2 regions of the Pectobacterium atrosepticum genome follow, and region 1 is predicted to be linked to the other one. Evidence: predicted binding sites of a transcription regulator. Region 1 holds the regulator's gene; the other holds the start of a gene.
What was found. The regulator LexA, encoded in region 1, represses DNA repair genes until DNA is damaged. The targets are predictions, from matches to a motif close to TNCTGTATGTACATACAGNA.

Region 1 (3,570 bases):
AACGCGTTCGGCGTTATGGACGTTAATCCCCTGATAAAGGCGGTTCCATGTCCAGCTTAATACGCGATCAGACAGACGCACGGCCTCGTAGGAGAAGTCAGCGGCGATTTCTTCCATGAGCGCAATGGCGTTTTGCTGCGCTTTCTCATGAGAAATTTTCTTACTGCGAGCCTCATCATCTACCGCTTTCTTGATCGCTTTGGAGTCCAGCAGCTTGTTAAACAGTTCCTGACGCACCGGTAAGCGTGGGCCAACTGCTGCCAAGCGCTGGCGAGAGAAGTGCATACGCGCGACACGTGCTAGTTTGTGGGCTATGGTTTTGTCAGTGCCATGCTCGGTCGCCATATAGCGCAGCGACACTGGGCTTGAGAAGCGGACAAAACTGTCACGGCCTAGCCACAGAACGGCGAAGAATTTCTCAATGCCGTTGAGCAATCGCAGGTGTGGTGCAGCCTGAGTGTGACCTTCCCGACCAGGGGATCGCCCAAACATCACGGAAACTGGCACCATCTGTACGTCTAAATCTGGATTGGCGCGATGCAGGTCCAGATAATCGTGGAACAGCTTGACGGATTTCTGCTTGGGAACGTAATAACGGAAGACGCGCGGCCCGTCATTAATAAAGACGTGGCTAGGGAGTTCTACGCCATTGAATTCGAACGATTGCGAGGGGTCGGGTAAGCCCAATGCCAGACATTTCGCACGTAGCGTCAAGAGATCCGCCTGAGAGTTATAAGGCAGAACATAGAGTATAGGACGTGAGGGATCTAACCCCAACTCGACCACTGGATCTGCGGGAATAACTTTGCTTTTCACCAGCAGTTTCAGCGGGAGATTCAATAATTTATAGTAAATTTTACGCCAACCTGACATAACAACTTGGAGCCTCTTGTTAGCAATTCGCCGCAAGGATACCAGAAACTGCGTCGGAGATCTGTGGTGATGAGACAACGCAGGTAGGTTAAAATGCGAATTATGTAGAGTAAAAATAACGGAGGATAAATGAATAAAGCAACGGGGATGACCCGGATTATTAAAGCTACCGGTTATTCCTTTAAGGGGTTGCAGCAGGCGTGGCAGCATGAGGCCGCATTTCGTCAGGAAACCATATTGACGATTGTCGGCGTTATTATTGCGTGTTTACTGCCGGTTACGCTGGTCGAGAAACTGCTGCTGATTGGGTCTGTGGTATTGATTATGTTGTTTGAACTGGCCAACAGCGCTATTGAAGCCGTCGTCGACCGCATTGGCCTTGAACACCACGAATTATCCGGTCGGGCGAAAGATATTGGGTCGGCGGCCGTCTTTGTTGCCATCTTGTTAGCCGCTGTCGTATGGGGCAGCATCCTCTGGCAACATTTTGCCTGATGGCGCGCATAAACGAATAAAAGTCAGGGGCTTTGCCTATATCCCGATTCCCAATTGTGCGTTACCTGTATATACTCACAGCAAGACTGTATAAACAACCAGGGGGCGGAATGAAAGTATTAACAGCAAGGCAGCAGCAGGTTTATGACTTGATCCGCGATCATATTGCGCACTCCGGAATGCCGCCAACACGCGCGGAAATTGCTCAGCAGCTGGGATTTCGCTCTCCGAATGCGGCTGAAGAACATCTGAAAGCGCTGGCGCGTAAAGGCGTGATTGAAATTGTGTCGGGCGCTTCTCGTGGTATTCGTCTGTTAATGGAAGAAGAAACGGGTATTCCTCTGGTTGGCCGCGTAGCGGCTGGTGAACCTCTGCTGGCACAGGAACATATCGAATGCCGCTATCAGGTTGACCCTGCGATGTTTAAACCTAGCGCTGATTTCTTGCTGCGAGTCAGTGGTATGTCGATGAAAAATATCGGTATTATGGATGGCGATTTGCTGGCCGTACATAAAACAGAAGACGTGCGTAACGGGCAGATTGTGGTGGCACGTATTGACGATGAAGTGACAGTTAAACGACTGAAAAAACAAGGTAATACTGTGCATCTTCTCGCTGAAAATGAAGAGTTCGCTCCCATCGTTGTCGACCTGCGTCAGCAAAGTTTTTCGATAGAAGGCTTAGCGGTTGGCGTTATTCGTAACAGCGACTGGAGCTAATCGTCCGCACTGATGCACTGCTTGCCTATCTGGATCAGTGCATCATGTTCCGTGTGTTAATTCGCTAGTAATATATATTTAGTTACATTTGGCGTGTGTTTTCTACGACTCCCATTACCCCCTGTTTTTTCACTGCTTTTTTGCGGTGATTTCCCCTTTCTTTGTGCCATTCTAGTTACAGATACTTGGTTTTTTATTTTTAGTGAAATATTCGACTATAATTTCCACCAAGGTAAGCATTTTTATCTTGATTGGTCGTTTGGCGATTGATCATTAGCCACCACATTTAGGTCAGCCCAGTAATCAAGGGAGACAGTGGCGAAGAGCACCGTGGTGGCTCACATATTTATGATGCTGCTTACTGAATAATCTTATTTATCTGAAACTGACGCATAAGTCGGTAGTTACGATTTTTTTATGCGCAATGCACCTAAGGTATGGAGATTCTTATGAATAAAGACCAAGCCAGCGGTAACTGGAAACAGTTTAAAGGTAAAGCGAAAGAGCAATGGGGCAAATTAACTGATGACGATCTGACGGTCATTGAAGGTAAACGTGACCAACTGGTGGGTAGGATCCAGGAGCGTTACGGGTACGAAAAGGAAGCGGCGGAGAAAGAAGTGAAACACTGGGAAGATCACCACAAATATCACTGGTAGCAAACGCGATATCTCCCCGTAGAAAAGAAACGATAGCCTCTCAGGGCTATCGTTTTTTAATGGGAACGGTGTGGTCGTGATCGCAATGATCCGGTTGCTCGCATGTCGCCACTTCCTGACAGCCGCCACACAACCCGTGTGCTTCCACAACGCTGTGACGCAGTGTGAATCCCGATTGCTGCGCGAGGCTGCGTAGCGTTTCTTCCACACCTTCGGTTTGACGTTCCGTGACCTGTCCGCAGCGATCGCAGATGAAAAGGGCAGACGTATGGCTGTGGTCTTCGATGTGGTGACACAGCACGTAGCTGTTGTTTGATTCGACTCGATGAATGAAGCCTTGTTCCAGCAGAAAATCCAGCGCGCGATAGACGGTCGGTGGTTTAGCCTGAGGCTCAGAAACTCGCAGCAGATCCAGCAGATCATAAGCGCTGATAGCACCGGACTGCTGTGCCATAAGGCGTAAAACCTCTAACCGCTGTGGAGTTAGGCGCACAGCGCGCTGCTGACAAATCTGTTCAGCCTGGGCAAGAAGTTTGTCCTGATTGGTTGAATCCATTGTCATATCACCCTGACGCATTGAGGAACAAGGCGGATAGCTTACCACGACTGAGTAAAAACGCCGAGTGAGTGGCGTTTTCCTGCGAATACAACGGACAGAGGAACTACACGACCAGATCGATGAGCAGTGCCCGCAACGGTGATTCTGCCTGGAGCGTCAACGTCGTTTCTTCCTTGATGAAGGCTCCGTCACCACAGTGTAATGTTTCACTGTGCTGGCTGCCTTTCACTGCCATTGAACCGTGGATCAGCTGGAGGTAAGCCTG
Region 2 (3,570 bases), 2.5 Mb from region 1:
TACAGATGTGGCCGCATGGCTGTCAGCGCGCCATACCATACCACCCAGACGAGTATAAACGTCCAGATCTGGCATAACTGGGTAGCTCAATTTAGCTGCCAGTTGGATGCCCTGTGCCTTGAAGCTAGCGCTGTCATCGTTTGATGCAGTTGAGCCTGCATATTTCATGCGGCCCAGCCAGTCGTAGCCCAGCTCAAAGCCCAAGTACGGGTTGGCTTGATAACCAACAAACGCACCAGCACCTAACTTACTTTTGATCGGGTTGTTGTTGACACCGGTGTAACCATTACCATAGAAACCAGTATCGTGGAATTGAGACACACCCAGTTTACCACCGGTGTACCAGGTATTGTCTTTAGGAGCTGCTTGCGCGATGGTCGCGAAGCTTGCCAGTGCCACTGCAACTGCGATAGCTGTTTTTTTCATTTTACGCCTCATTATCATCCAAATCGGCAATTAACCTGGAGGGCTAATAAACCTTTGGTTAAAATCCTTGGGTTGGAGAACTTTGCCCTTATTTATGACTCACTGTCAGTCAACTGACGTTATAAAAGAGCAACTCCAGCGAGTTAAAGTCTACAACCTGATGAGAAAGTTACAAGTATGATGTGATTTGTGTCATAAGAAAATCGCACGATTCATACATACTTGCTAACAAAGAGTAGAGGCTTTTGACAGAACTTACGTCTTTTGGCTGTATTAAATATATCCAAAAATCCCGCAGAATACCGCTCTGCGGCGATCGCCAAGACATATAGCCTGAGTGGGCTGAGAAAATTCTTAATTTACTTAATGATACAATGTCGAATGAATTTTAAGGCTAGGAAACAGTCTATAGGCGTCATCGCCAGCACTTTCTGGCCGCATAATAAAGCCGTACGTATTTCCTGCCTGTGCGGCGTGCCGTAACCGAACCTTCTCTTCTTCCGTCAATTCGTGCGGTAACCAGCACAAAACGGCGCTGTAATTCCCTGTCAACAAGGCTCTCTCCATGGCATCAACCGTAAACAGAGGATTGATGTGGTGAAGTTGCACCATTTTATCCAGCGGTAACCCAGATTGCTGTACCCATGGGCGGCTCAATCTTTGCTGAGGTGAAAGCCACAGCAGCCAACGAGACTGTGTGCCCAACTGTTGTAAGAGCGGTAATAACAGGTGTGTGACTATGGGCTGATCGGCGTTGTACACGATTTCGCTGATAATTCCGCCCGTGGCAACCGAGGGTTCTGCTGCGTGTTGATTTGCAGAGAAAGATGATGACTCGATGTTGTGAGAGCTGACTGATTGCGTACTCATAATGAGTCCTACCCATAGTGATACTGTATGAACATACAGTATCTGCTGTGTGCGTGAAAATCAACCTGATTTTTTTGAAAGCGCTTCGCATATTCCTTATGCAAGAGACAGTAAACACATTTTATGTTTGAAGCCACCTCGGGGCTGTGTTTAATTATTTGTTCCTGCTACAAATATTTTAATTGTTCAAGAAGAGATCATTTCAATACTAAGGATTATAGCAATGAAGCAATTATGCAAAAAAAGGATTTTGCAATCCCAGCAGTCTTTTTCATCTTTGGGGGACATTACTTCGCGTTCCCAATTTGGTGGCTACAGCATCGCAGCAAATAAAATGATTTTTGGACTGGTGTCGGAAGGGGAACTTTATCTTCGCGCGAGTAAAAAAGATGAAGAATATTTTCAGCAGCGCGATATGCCTAATCTGATTTATACCAAACGCGGTATGCCGGTCCCGCTGAACTACTTCCTTGTCGATGAAGCATTATGGCAAGAATCTGTGCAACTACTGCATTTTGCCCGTATGGCGCTGATGGGCGCGCAGTATGATAAAACCGTCAGAAGTACGAACGGGAGATTGAAGGACCTTCCGAATCTTAACCATGATATTGAGCGCCTGCTGTGGAAAGCGGGGATAAAGAATGTCGATGAATTACAGCATTATGGTGCGAAATACAGCTATCTTGAGTTGCGAAAAGTTCGGGCTAATCTGAGTGTTAACGTGCTATTGGCGCTTGCTGGTGCCATTTGTGGCACGCATCAGGCGGCACTCCCACACGGCATCCGCAACGAACTGTTGGAATGGTATAAAAACAATGCGGTCTCCAAAGGGCCAAAGCACTAAGAAATGCGTCATATTGTTACTGTGCAGTCATGTCATTTTTTAGCTGTACGAGTTCGGGTAAGAGGCCGATGAGCAGACCGATTTGCTGAATAATTAATGACTCTTTACTGTCTGATTCAGGTGAAAGGGATTGAATGCTGGCGGTAATGGTTTTCAATCCCTGATTGATACGCCCATTTTTCTCTTCGCTGCCGTGTAGCGCGTCATCAACATGGCATACAGCATCATCCAGCAATTGCAGCGTTTCCGATGAAGTGATTTTTCCACGGTGTGCGCCGAGCGTTGAGATATAACTTAACAACGTATGGTTCAGGCACATGAAGCGGAATGCGCTGTCCAGCTTATTCTTGGTGGCATGGGGTTCAGAAGACATATTTGACACAACAGATGCCAGTTCTGCATCGCAGTTATGTGCATCGCGGCGGGCAATGCGATAAGGCAAGCTATTATCTTTCCCCTGATGATATTGAACCATGATCGCATCAAGATAACGGCAGTTGGCATTCAATGTTTTATTGATAACGGTTGGCAGACCGCGAAAACGCCAGTCTGGCCAGATAAAGCTCACCGCCGCCCACGCGATGGCACACCCCAACAAGGTATCAATAATACGTGGCACCGCGACTTCAAAACCTTCGCCCAACAGATTGAAACAGAGCAGAACAAGCAGCGTAATGAACATGGTCGCATGCGCGTATTGCACGTTGCGAAAGGCAAAAAACAGTACACCGCTAATGACTATCAGCGTTAGCTGTCCTTCCAGCGAAGGGACGAAGTACAGGATGGGCAGGCCGAGCAAAATACCGGTTAATGTCCCGATAATCCTCAACGTGAGCCGCCGCCGAGTCGCGTTATAGTTGGGCTGACAAACGAACAAGCTGGTCAGCAGAATCCAGTAACCGTGTTGCAAGCCCGTTACCTGAATCAACGCGTAGCCGCTACAGAGCAGCACGGACATGCGGATGGCATGGCGAAACAGCGCAGACTGAGGTGTCAGGTGGCGGCTAATGCGTAAGCGGATATCGCTCCAACCTGTGATTTTGTCATCTGCTAATGTGTTTTCGGGGTTGTTTTCTTGCTCAATGGCCTGTTCGGATTCGATAGTCGCCAACTGAGCATCAATGGCGCGCAGGTTGTTCAATAGATAAGTGAGCGCCTTGGTTTGCGCGGCATCTGCCATTTTGTTGGCAGCGATACGCGCAATAGCAGATTCGAGATGCACAAAAGCCCGTTCAATACGGCTGTCATGCTGATATTTTTGGTGCAGCAGGATGGATTGTGACAGTTGCTGACAGGATTTGGCCTGCATGCTCAGCAGGCGCTGAAAGCGAAATAAGACGTCGCTATAGCGCAGCTTTTCACGCAATTGCGGATAGTAAACATGCGATGAACTGGCGCGTTCGTGAATATCCTGAGCAACAAAATAGTAA

Region 2: a site for LexA is predicted at 1,318-1,337, ahead of sulA (SOS-induced cell division inhibitor SulA). Genes of this name have one in related genera too.

The regions. Positions count from the first base shown of each region.
Region 1 covers NZ_CP009125.1:595,933-599,502, forward strand. The annotation lists gene plsB (glycerol-3-phosphate 1-O-acyltransferase PlsB) at 1-873, opposite strand, end outside; gene GZ59_RS02650 (diacylglycerol kinase) at 1,003-1,368, shown strand; gene lexA (transcriptional repressor LexA) at 1,479-2,087, shown strand; gene GZ59_RS02660 (CsbD family protein) at 2,537-2,746, shown strand; gene zur (zinc uptake transcriptional repressor Zur) at 2,793-3,302, opposite strand; gene GZ59_RS02670 (pirin family protein) at 3,409-3,570, opposite strand, start outside.
Region 2 covers NZ_CP009125.1:3,104,473-3,108,042, reverse strand. The annotation lists gene ompA (porin OmpA) at 1-426, opposite strand, end outside; gene sulA (SOS-induced cell division inhibitor SulA) at 790-1,296, opposite strand; gene GZ59_RS13710 (TfoX/Sxy family DNA transformation protein) at 1,520-2,140, shown strand; gene yccS (YccS family putative transporter) at 2,157-3,570, opposite strand, start outside.